3 regions of the Streptomyces sp. NBC_01006 genome follow, and region 3 is predicted to be linked to each of the others. Evidence: riboswitches for the same ligand, from Rfam matches in the RefSeq annotation. Region 3 holds a riboswitch; each other region holds the start of a gene.
The links. A riboswitch is a leader RNA that binds a small molecule or an ion and turns the genes downstream of it on or off. The one in region 3 is predicted to bind cyclic di-AMP.
Positions count from the first base shown of each region.

Region 1: another riboswitch for cyclic di-AMP. It lies ahead of OG509_RS28080 (M23 family metallopeptidase); the one in region 3 lies ahead of OG509_RS30780 (peptidoglycan DD-metalloendopeptidase family protein).
Region 2: another riboswitch for cyclic di-AMP. It lies ahead of OG509_RS15595 (transglycosylase family protein); the one in region 3 lies ahead of OG509_RS30780 (peptidoglycan DD-metalloendopeptidase family protein).

Region 1 covers NZ_CP108700.1:6,132,951-6,136,890, reverse strand. The annotation lists gene OG509_RS28085 (GntR family transcriptional regulator) at 27-692, opposite strand; gene OG509_RS28080 (M23 family metallopeptidase) at 849-1,643, opposite strand; cyclic di-AMP (ydaO/yuaA leader) riboswitch at 1,656-1,815, opposite strand; gene OG509_RS28075 (M16 family metallopeptidase) at 2,000-3,367, opposite strand; gene OG509_RS28070 (M16 family metallopeptidase) at 3,388-3,940, opposite strand, start outside.
Region 2 covers NZ_CP108700.1:3,451,631-3,455,570, reverse strand. The annotation lists gene OG509_RS15605 (cytochrome P450) at 1-253, shown strand, start outside; gene OG509_RS15600 (transglycosylase family protein) at 356-1,393, shown strand; cyclic di-AMP (ydaO/yuaA leader) riboswitch at 1,676-1,846, shown strand; gene OG509_RS15595 (transglycosylase family protein) at 1,849-2,553, shown strand; gene eno (phosphopyruvate hydratase) at 2,874-3,940, shown strand, end outside.
Region 3 covers NZ_CP108700.1:6,786,264-6,790,203, forward strand. The annotation lists gene OG509_RS30770 (aspartate aminotransferase family protein) at 1-911, shown strand, start outside; gene OG509_RS30775 (tyrosine-protein phosphatase) at 939-1,757, opposite strand; cyclic di-AMP (ydaO/yuaA leader) riboswitch at 2,036-2,244, shown strand; gene OG509_RS30780 (peptidoglycan DD-metalloendopeptidase family protein) at 2,249-3,247, shown strand; gene OG509_RS30785 (SGNH/GDSL hydrolase family protein) at 3,414-3,940, shown strand, end outside.

The sequences.
Region 1 (3,940 bases), 650 kb from region 3:
CCTCACTCTTTAATACGCGGCTTTTGTTAATGCGGACCGCTCGCCGTGTTTACGGCATGTTGCGAAGTCCTCACCCGCAGCCGGTGCGCCCCGGCCGCGCGGTCCGCGTGGATCGCGGTCAGCGCCCGGGCCCGCTCGGCGTCCCCTCGGGCGACCGCGTCCACGATCGCGCCGTGCTCCGCCCACGAGTCCACCGGTCGGGCCGGCGCCTCCACGGCGTACATCCAGGCGACCTTGTGCCGCATCTGCGTGAGCAGCACGATCAGCCCGGGGCTGCCGGAGGCCTGGGCGAGGGTCTCGTGGAACCAGCCGCCCAGGGACCGCAGGTCCTCCCCCTGGCCCCGCCTGGCCCGCTCCTGGCCGAGCCTGACCAGCCCGCGCAGTACCTTGAGGTGGCCCTCGGTACGCCGCCGGGCTGCGCGCGCGGCCGCCAGCGGCTCCAGCAGCAGCCGCAGCTCCAGGAGATCGGCCGCCTCCTGCTCGGTGGGCTCCGCGACGCAGGCGCCCGCGTGCCGCCGGGTGGTGACGAAGCCCTCGGACTCCAGGGTCCGCAGTGCCTCGCGGACGGGGACGCGGGAGACCCCGTACCGGCGGGCCAGCTGTTCCTCCGTCAGCCGGGCGCCCGGCTCGAAGACCCCGGAGACGATGTCTTCGCGGATTGCCGTGCATACCGCGTGCGCAGGAATACGCAAGTCCGGACCTCCGCCTATTACCGAATGCCGACTGTCGTACGGGGACTCTATTGCACCGGGCGATAAATTCCGAGCGCGGGCGGGAATGGCAGATGTTTACGGCCAACACGAAGGCCCCGGCTCGGGGAGCCGGGGCCTTCGGTGAAGTGCTGCGGGTCAGACGTTGACGCCGTGCTGGCGCAGGTACGCGACCGGGTCGATGTCCGAGCCGTACTGGGCGCCGGTACGGGCCTCGAAGTGCAGGTGCGGGCCGCTGGAGTTGCCGGTGGAGCCCGACAGGCCGATCTGCTGGCCGGCGGTGACCTGGTCGCCGACGGAGACGCTCAGCGAGGACATGTGGCCGTACTGCGTGTACGTGCCGTCGGCGTGCTTGATGACGACGTTGTTGCCGTACGCGCCGCCCCAGCCGGCCTCGACCACGGTGCCGATGCCGACCGCGTGCACCGTGGTGCCGGAGGCCGCGTGGAAGTCGATGCCGGTGTGGCTGCCGGAGGACCACATGCCGCCGCCAGCGTGCCACTGGGTGCTGATGTAGGACTCGTCGACGGGGGCGACGAAGGTGTTGAGGCGCTTGCGCTCCTCCTCGCGGGCGGCGCGCTCGGCGGCGTCGCGCTCGGCCTTCGCCTTCTCCTCGGCCTTCTGCTTGGCCTCGGCGGCGCGCGCCTTCGCGTCGGCCTCCGCCTTCGCCTTGAGGGCCGCGGCCTCGGCCGCGTGCTCCTGGGCGTCGGCCTGGGCCTCGATCTGGCCCGGGAGGTCCTCGGCCGTCACGACGGCGTTCAGGCCGGTGTCCTCCATGGAGGGGGCCTTGTCCGTCGCGGCGAACGCCGGGCCTGCGAGGGAGCCGACGACACCGGTGGTGGCGAGGGCGGCTATGCCGGCGTAACCGGCGGTCTTGCGGCTCAGACGACTGGAACCACGGTGCTTACCGGCGGCACGACTGCCAAACGCCATGAAGGGGTTGATCCTTTCCTTCCTTCTCGCCTACCGGGTTAGCTGACGGGTTCGGAGCAGGAAGGTCTCCTACGGGCCCCCTCTGACGAGGCGGTCCGATTCACCCCAGGGACACATGTGGGTCCCCGGCTCCCCAGGCTCGCGCCTGACGGGGACTCGGCGATCGCTGCCCGGTGCCGCGGATGCGGCGCGTACAACTGACGGACAGCACGGCCGACGCTAGGCGGATCATCAGTCAATCGCCAAACAGACACGCGTTTTTGTTGCATACGCCACACCCCATACGAGCAACCTCTTCACGAAACAGACAAAAGGGGCCCCGGCGGACAAGCCGCCGGAGCCCCTTGGAATGTCCGTCAGTTGGTGACGACGGTGACCTCACCGATCCCGAGCGCCCGCACCGGCTCCTCGATCTGCGCGGCGTCGCCCACCAGGACCGTGACCAGGCGGTCCACCGGGAAGGCGGCCAGGACGGCCGAAGTCGCCTCCACCGTGCCCGTTTGGGCCAGCTGCGCGTACAACTGCGCCTGGTAGTCGTCCGGAAGCTCCTGCTCGACCTGGTCGGCGAGCGTGCCGGCGACGGCCGCGGCCGTCTCGAACTTCAGCGGGGCCACGCCCACCAAGTTCTGCACCGCCACGTCCCGTTCGGCGTCGGTCAGGCCGCCCTCCGCCAGGGTGCGGAGCACCTTCCAGAGGTCTTCGAGCGCCGGGCCGGTGTTGGGGGTGTCCACGGAGCCGCTGATGGCGAGCATCGAGGCGCCCTTGCCGTCGGCCGTGGAGCGCAGCACCTGGCCGAAGGCGCGCACGCCGTACGTGTAGCCCTTCTCCTCGCGCAGCACCTTGTCCAGGCGCGAGGTGAGGGTGCCGCCCAGGCAGTACGTGCCGAGCACCTGCGCCGCCCAGACCCGGTCGTGCCGGTCCGGCCCGATCCGGCCGATGAGCAGCTGCGTCTGGACCGCGCCGGGCCGGTCCACGATGACCACGCGGCCGGTGTCGTCGGCGGTGACCGGCGGGACCGGGAGGGGCTCGGCGGAGTTGCCGGTCCAGGTGCCCAGGGTGTCCCCCAGGACGGCGTCCAGGTCGATCCCGGTCAGGTCGCCGACGACCACCGCGGTGGCGGTGGCGGGGCGTACGTGGGCCTCGTAGAAGGCGCGTACGGCCGCGGAGTCGATCCGGGCGACCGTCTCCTCGGTGCCCTGGCGCGGCCGGGACATCCGCAGGGTCGGCGGGAAGAGCTGCCTGGAGAGCTCCTTGGCGGCCCGGCGCTGCGGGTTGGCCAGCTCGTGCGGGATCTCGTCGAGCCGGTTGCGCACCAGCCGGTCGACCTCGCTGTCGGCGAAGGCGGGTGCGCGCAGCGCCTCGGCGAGCAGGCTCAGGGCCTTGGCCAGCCGGGAGGCCGGGACCTCCAGGGAGACCCGCAGGCCCGGGTGGTCGGCGTGCGCGTCGAGCGTGGCGCCGCAGCGCTCCAGCTCGGCCGCGAACTCCTCGGCGGAGTGCTTGTCGGTGCCCTCGGACAACGCGCGGGCCATGATGGTCGCCACGCCGTCCAGGCCCTGCGGCTCGGCGTCCAGCGGGGCGGCGAGGTTGACCTCGACGGCGACGACCTGCTGACCGGGCCGGTGGCAGCGCAGCACGGTCAGGCCGTTGGGCAGCGAGCCGCGCTCGGGGGCCGGGAAGGCCCACGGCCGGGCCTGGCCGGCCTGGGGCTGCGGGTGGAAGGTCATCGTGACGGCTGCGGTGTCGCTCACTGCTCCGCCCCTTCGTTCTCGTCGTTCTCGTCGCTCTCACCGTTCTCGCCGGCTTCTGCCGGGAGCGGCTCGTACACCAGCACCGCGCGGTTGTCGGGGCGCAGTCGGGCCGCGGCCACGGCCTGCACCTCCTCCGCGGTGATGTCGAGGACGCGCCCGACCGCGCTGAGCGCCAGCTGCGGGTCGCCGAACAGCACCGCGAAGCGGCACAGTTCGTCGGCGCGCCCGGCCACCGTGCTCAGCCGGTCCAGCCACTCGCGCTCCAGCTGCGCCTGGGCGCGCTCCATCTCCTCGGCGGTCGGGCCCTCGGCGGCGAACCGCGCGAGCTCCTCGTCGACGGCCGCCTCGATGGCGGGCACCTCGACGCCGCTGGAGGTCTTCACGTCCAGCCAGCCCAGCGAGGGCGCACCGGCGAGCCGCAGCATGCCGAAGCCGGCCGCGACGGCGCTCTGGTCGCGCCGCACCAGGCGGTTGTGGAGCCGGGAGGACTCGCCTCCGCCCAGCACGGTCAGCGCCACGTCGGCGGCGTCGCACTCGCGGGTGCCGTCG
Region 2 (3,940 bases), 3.3 Mb from region 3:
GCGGTTCGCCGATCCGGACACCCTCGACCTCTCCCGCACCGACAACCAGCACCTCGGATACGGGCACGGCATCCACTACTGCCTGGGTGCTCCGCTCGCACGACTTGAGGGACAGACGGCGCTTGCGACTTTGCTGACGCGTCTACCTGATCTGGAACTCGCAGTTCCGCCCAACGAGCTTCGCTGGCGCGGGGGTCTGATCATGCGTGGCCTGCGAACTCTTCCCGTCAAGTTCACACCCCGAAACCCCTGAACGCTCCCTGACCGTAAGTCAGCCCCCGTCAAGAGTTGTTACTGACGTGCTAAGAAGGCTAGGTTCTGCCGTTACCCAGCCGTTATGCGAAAGGTGCAGCTCATGCGTTCCGGGAACGGCCGCCACAGACGCCCCCGCCAGGTACCCGCGATAGTCGTCACCGCCGGGGTCACCGGTTCCGCGTTGGCCCTGCCGCTGCTCGCCGCCACCGGCGCGAGCGCAGCAGACACCTCCACGTGGGACAAGGTCGCCGAGTGCGAGAGCGGCGGCTCCTGGAGCGCCAACTCCGGCAGCGGGTCCTACGGCGGACTTTCGTTCACGCAGGAACAGTGGAACGCATCGGGCGGCCTCGAATTCGCCGCGCGCCCCGACCTCGCGAGCCGCTCGCAGCAGATCGCCGTCGCCGAGCGCGTGCTGGGCACCCAGGGCGCCCAGGCCTTCGGGCACTGCTCGGAGTCGGCCGGACTGACCCAGCACGGCCCCGCGGCCGCCGTGGACCCGGGCCTGCCCGGCACGCTCGGCCCGATCGCCCCGAGCGCCTCGCGCCCCGACGACTCGGTCCCGGCCGGCGGCTCCGGCGCGAAGGCGCGGGACTTCGGTGCCCCGACCCCGGCTCCGGACCCGGTCTTCACGATTCCGCCGGCGCCGCTCGCGCCGAACAGCGGACTGCCCGTCATGCCCGATCCGGACGCGCCGTCCACCTCGCCGAGCGCCCCGGTGCTCCCGGGCGACCCGACGACCCCGGGCACCCCGACGGCGCCCGCCGACCCGACGGCCCCGGGGAGCCCGACCACGCCCGGCAGCCCGACGGACCCGAAGGCTCCGGTCAACCCGGCCGACCCGACCGCCCCTACCGCCCCGTCGGCCCCGGGCCTTCCGGGCGCCACCACCGACCCGGCCGGCATCCCGGACCCCTCCGGCACCGGCAAGCACCGTGGTACGCCCGCTCTTGAGGTGCCCGTCAGGTCTGACGCGGCGTCGGAGCCCTCGTACACGGTCCAGGCGGGCGACAGCCTGGCGACCATCGCGTCTGCCAAGGGGGTCAAGGGCGGCTGGAACGCGCTCTACCAGGCCAACGAGCAGGTCATCGGCAATGACGCCAACCTGATCAAGCCCGGTCAGAATCTGGATCTAAGTTAGAAATAGCGGCACTTCGGACACCCGTAAAAGGCTGAATGTCCGTTATCTGCAAGTGAGACATGTGTCTCTTCAGGTCAACTGGCGTGTCCCGCCTGGAGCCTTCCGCAAACCCCGTCCTCACCTGCGCAAACGCCCATGAGGGGGGCGCAAGTAGGGGCCGTTTCTCCCCGGTGTTCCTCGTTGAACATCGGGGAGAGACCTGTCTACCTTCTGAGTCGCCCGCCACCGCGGGCTCCTTCGACCGCATCGCCGAATCCTGCCGGCGGACGGAGGAAACACTCGTCGCGTCAAGCGCCGAAGGCAGGAGCGGGGGAACCAAGGTAGGCGCCGGGAGCGGCCGTTGAGAGACGGCCGGGGAACCGGCTAGGGGTTAAGTCGTGCGCCAGTCGCACGGCCGGGCACTCATCAGCCCGAACCCGACAGCTCACCTCGCAGGCGTCGGTGAGGAGAACTCCATGCTGAATTCCGGCAAGGGCAAGCACCGTCGCGCCACCGCCATCGAGCGGACCGCTCGCATCGTCACGCTCGCCGGCGTCGCCGGTGTCGCCGTCGCCGCCCCCCTGATGGCGGCCGGCTCGGCCTCCGCCGCCACCGGTTCCGAGTGGGACCGCGTCGCGCAGTGCGAGTCCGGTGGCAACTGGTCCATCAACACGGGCAACGGCTACTACGGCGGCCTGCAGTTCTCGTCCTCCACGTGGGCCGCGTACGGCGGCAAGGCGTACGCCGCGCAGGCCAACCAGGCCTCCAAGTCGCAGCAGATAGCCATCGCCGAGAAGGTCCTCAAGGGCCAGGGCAAGGGCGCGTGGCCGTCCTGCGGCGTCGGCCTCTCCAACTCCTCTTACACCGGTGGTGGTACGACCGACACCCCGAAGAAGACGGAGACGAAGACCGAGACCAAGAAGACCCAGCCGAAGAAGACCGAGCCGAAGAAGGAGACGAAGCGCGAGACCCCCGCCCCGGTCACCCGCTCCGAGCGCTCCGAGGCCCCGGCCCCGAAGACCGGCAACGGCTCGTACGAGGTCAAGTCCGGCGACACCCTGGGCACCATCGCCGAGGCCAACGGCGTCAAGGGTGGCTGGGAGAAGCTCTTCGAGCTCAACAAGGACATCGTCTCGGACGCCGACCTGATCTTCCCGGGTCAGAAGCTGAAGCTCAGCTGAATCCTGCAGTAACAACCGCGGCCGCCCGTGCGGCGCCGCGGCAGCCCGACCGCCCGGCGCGTCTTCCCCTCACGCGCCGGGCGGCGGCGTTTCCCGGGCCCGGACCGGCTCCGGACCGGCCCGTGACCGGCCCCGGTCCGCTCCGATGTGCCGTCAGGCGAGAGCCCTATGTCCCGGAAGGCGGGTATTCGGGCCCTTTTTCGTCCCAGGAGGCGGGCGGTCGGCCGACCGAGTGCCCGGAGGCGGTTAGGCTCTAGTCGGCGGGGCCGTCCCACGGCCCGACACGCCACCGCACACCCAGCGTCACATCCCAGAAGGAGATGCTCGTGCCGTCCATCGACGTCGTCGTAGCCCGGGAAATCCTGGACTCCCGAGGCAACCCCACGGTCGAGGTCGAGGTGGGCCTCGACGATGGCAGCACCGGCCGTGCTGCAGTTCCGTCCGGCGCCTCCACCGGTGCCTTCGAGGCCATTGAGCTCCGCGACGGTGACCCCAACCGCTACATGGGCAAGGGTGTCGAGAAGGCCGTCCTCGCGGTCATCGAGCAGATCGGCCCGGAGCTCGTCGGCTACGACGCCACCGAGCAGCGCCTGATCGACCAGGCCATGTTCGACCTGGACGCCACCGACAACAAGGGCTCGCTCGGCGCCAACGCCATCCTCGGCGTGTCCCTCGCCGTCGCGCACGCCGCGGCGGAGGCCTCGGACCTTCCGCTCTTCCGCTACCTCGGCGGCCCGAACGCGCACCTGCTGCCCGTTCCGATGATGAACATCCTGAACGGCGGGTCGCACGCCGACTCCAACGTGGACATCCAGGAGTTCATGATCGCCCCGATCGGCGCGGAGTCCTTCTCCGAGGCGCTGCGCTGGGGTGCCGAGGTCTACCACACCCTCAAGAAGGTCCTGCACACCAAGGGCCTCTCCACCGGCTTGGGCGACGAGGGCGGCTTCGCCCCGAACCTGGAGTCCAACCGCGCCGCGCTCGACCTCATCGTCGAGGCCATCAAGCAGGCCGGCTACACCCCGGGCAAGGACATCGCGCTCGCGCTCGACGTCGCCGCGTCCGAGTTCTACAAGGACGGCAAGTACGAGTTCGAGGGCCAGTCCCGCTCGGCCGCCGAGATGACCGAGTACTACGAGGAGCTCGTCTCCGCGTACCCGCTCGTCTCCATCGAGGACCCGCTGTACGAGGACGACTGGGCCGGCTGGAAGGTCATCACCGACCGCCTCGGCGCCAAGGTCCAGATCGTCGGCGACGACCTCTTCGTCACCAACCCGGAGCGCCTGGCCCGCGGTATCGAGGAGGGCTCCGCGAACGCCCTGCTCGTGAAGGTGAACCAGATCGGTTCGCTGACCGAGACCCTCGACGCCGTCGAGATGGCCCAGCG
Region 3 (3,940 bases):
CGCTGTCGGTCAACGGGGAGGGCGGCTTCCGGGACGGCTTCGCGCCGCTGCTGCCCGATACGAAGATCCCCCTCGGGGACCTGGCCGCCCTGGAGCGGGAGCTGAAGCGGGGCGACGTCGCCGCCTTCGTCGTCGAACCGATCCAGGGCAAGGGCGTGCTCGCGGCCCCGCCCGGATTCCTGCGCGCGGCGCAGGAGCTGCTGCACCGGCACAAGGCCCTGCTGATCGCGGACGAGGTGCAGACGGGCCTCGGCCGGACCGGCGATTTCTACGCGTACCAGCACGAGCCGGGCGTGGAGCCGGACCTGGTGTGCGTGGCCAAGGCCCTTTCGGGCGGCTACGTGCCGGTGGGCGCGACCCTGGGCAAGGACTGGATCTTCAAACGCGTCTACTCGTCCATGGACCGGGTGCTGGTGCACTCCGCCAGCTTCGGCTCCAACGCGCAGGCGATGGCGGCCGGGCTGGCGGTGCTCTCCGTCATGGAGGACGAGTCGGTGGTCGCGAACGCGCGCGCGATGGGCGACCTGCTGCGCGGGCGGCTCGCCGCGCTCGTGGACGAGTACGAGCTGCTCCACGACGTGCGCGGGCGCGGCCTGATGATCGGGATCGAGTTCGGGCGGCCGTCCTCGCTCGGGCTGCGCAGCCGGTGGGCCATGCTCCAGGCGGCCCGCAAGGGGCTCTTCGCGCAGATGGTCGTGGTGCCGCTGCTGCAGAAGCACCGGATCCTGACACAGGTGTCGGGCGACCATCTGGAGGTCATCAAGCTCATCCCGCCGCTGATCGTGGACGAGGGGGACGTGGACCGGTTCGTCGGGGCCTTCCGCGAGGTCATGGACGAGGCGCACGGCGGGGGCGCCCTGATGTGGGACTTCGGCAGGACGCTGGTGAAGCAGGCCGTCGGCGGCGGCTGACGGCCTGCTCCTCTTCGCGGGGGCGGCTCAGTCGAGCAGCCGGTCCCGCAGCCGGCCGAGGGTCTCGGGCGTGAGCCCCAGGCCCTCGGCGAGGTACCGGTCGACCCCGCCCCAGTGCTGGTCGATGGTGTCGAAGGCTCCCGTCAGGTACTCGGCGCGGGCGTCGAAGAGCGGCGCGAGCAGCTCCATCACCTCGGGGGAGCGGGCCTCGGGCGCTTCGCTGCCGCGGCGCACCCGGTATCGGCGGTGCGGGGCGTTGGACTCCAGGTAGTCCGCCACGATCGCCTCGCGCTCGACGCCCAGCGCGAGCAGGGTGACGGCGATCGACAGGCCGGCCCGGTCCTTGCCGGCCGCGCAGTGCATGAGCGCAGGGACGCTGTCCTCGGCGAGGGCGTGCACGACCCGGCTGTGCTCGGCGGTGCGGTTCTCGATCATCGCGCGGTACGAGTTGGCCATCCGCTCGGCGGCCTTCCCCCCGCCGAGGAGTCCGCGGAGCTGTTCGACGCCGCCGTCGCGGACCATCTTCCAGAACTCCTTGCCGTCGGCCGGATCCGACAGCGGGATGTTGACGTTCCGTACTCCGGGGAGCTCGACGTCGGGCCCCTCCAGGGCGTGGTCGGCGGCGTTGCGGAAGTCGAAGACGGTGTGCAGGCCGAGCGATGCGAGGAATTCTGCATCGGTTTCGGTGGCATGTGCCAGATGTCCGCTACGGAACAGTTTTCCCGGCTTGACCGTCCGCCCGTCGGTGGTCGGGAGGCCGCCCACGTCACGGAAGTTGCGCACTTCCGCGAGCTCGGGCTCCGGTACGGGCTCCGTCCGCGGGGGCCGGGGTATCTGCTGGGTCACGGGAACTCCTCCGCATCGTCGTGGTCTGTCCGAATTGCACTGCTTGGGACCAACTTGCCATAACCGGAGGCGAGATCGGGCGCGGCCCCGTGAGCCAGATCATACGGTGACCGTGAGTGCCTGATCGTCGAAGCGGAATGGCCCGGCCGGGGCGGTTGTCGGCGCCGGGGAATTGACGGAGGGTGACCGGAATTCCGGCGGATTCCGGCTTCTGTGAATCCGTCAGGAAATTCGTGGCTTGTTCGGTGCGGCTCAACTCGATTACCTTCGCGATCGATCCGGATGGACCGCCGAATCCTGCCGCCGTCCGGAAACCGCACCCGACTATTCACGCGCGCGGCAGGAGCGGGGGAACCAGGTAGGCCGCTGTTCCCGATCATTCGCATCGGAGCAGCTCGGGGTGAAGCCGTCCATGTTCTGTTCATGTACGGCCGGACATCTCCAGTCCGAACCCGACAGCTCACCTCGCAGGCGACGGAGAGGAATTCGCCATGCCTGCAAAGGGTAAGCACCGACGTCCCAAGTCCCGTTCCATGGCGCGCGGCTTCGCCGTCGCGGGCACCGGCGGTGCGGCCCTCGCGCTGCCGCTGCTGGGCGCGGCCGGCGCCCACGCGGCCGGCGCCCCGGCCGCCGCACCCGCAGCGGCTCCCGTGCAGGCACCGCAGCTTCCGGCGGCGCTCCAGGCCGCGCCCGCCGCCGCCGAGCAGGGCTCGCCGGCCACTTCGGCCGTCTACACGGTCGTGCCGGGTGACTACCTCTCCAAGATCGCCCAGGACCGCCACCTCTCGGGCGGCTGGCAGCGGCTGTACGCCGACAACCGCGAGGCCGTCGGCGCCGACCCCTCGCTGATCCACCCCGGGCTGAAGCTGACCCTCGACGCGAAGGGCGAGGCGGCCCCGGCTCCCGCGGAGAAGGCGGCCCCGGCCCCGGCGAAGAAGTCCTCGGACTCGGGTGCGGACTCGGCCTCGGACGCCAAGGGCTCCACGGATGCCAAGGGCGCCGCGGACGCCGCGCCGGCCCCCGCCGCCGCGCCCGCCAAGAAGAACACCGCCGCCAAGCCCGCCGCCGGTACGGTCAGCGCCGCCGGTTTCGTCGCCCCCGTCAGCGGTGGCGGGATCTCCACCCAGTACAAGACCCCAGGCGCCATGTGGTCCAGCGGTTACCACACCGGTGTCGACTTCATCGCGAGCTCCGGCACCACCGTCCGCGCCGTCGGCGCGGGCACCGTGGTCTCCGCCGGCTGGGGCGGCGCGTACGGCAACGAGGTCGTCATCCGGCACGCGGACGGCAAGTACTCCCAGTACGGCCACCTGTCCCAGCTCTCCGTCTCGGTCGGCCAGAGCGTCACCGGCGGCCAGACCATCGGCCTCTCCGGCTCCACCGGCAACTCGACCGGCCCGCACCTGCACTTCGAGATCCGCACCGGGCCGTCCTACGGCTCGGACATCGACCCGCTGGCCTACCTCCGCTCGAAGGGTGTGAGCATCTGACGGCTTCCGCCGTCGGAGAGGCAGCCGGACACGTGAGGCCGGGACCCGAGGGGGGTCCCGGCCTCACGCGCTGTTATTCCGTACCGACCGGGTGGTATAGATCACGGTCCGTCAACCCCTGCCTACGGTGGCGTAGGTCACGTGCCGGGGTGAAGGATGTGTTCTCGTGGCAGCGACGAAGACGACACTCAAGACCATCGGCTCGTACGCGGCGATCGGGGACAGCTTCACCGAGGGTGTGGGGGACCCGGGGCCCGGGGAGACCTTTCTCGGCTGGGCGGACCGGCTGGCCGTACTCCTGGCCGATCAGCGCGAGGAAAACGAATTCAGGTACGCGAACCTGGCCGTGCGGGGGCGCCTCCTCGACCAGATCGTGGCCGAACAGGTCCCCCGGGCCAAGGAGCTCGCACCCGACCTGGTGAGCTTCTGCGCGGGCGGCAACGACATCATCCGGCCCGGCAGCGACCCGGACGACGTGGCGGAGCGGTTCGAGGCGGCGGTCGCCGACCTCACCGGAGCCGTCGGACAGGTCATGATCACCACGGGCTTCGACACCCGCGGTGTTCCGGTCCTCAAGCACCTCCGGGGCAAGGTGGCGACGTACAGCGCGCACGTGCGCGCCATCGCCGACCGCTACGACTGCCCGGTGCTCGACCTCTGGTCGCTGAAGTCCGTACAGGACCGGCGGGCTTG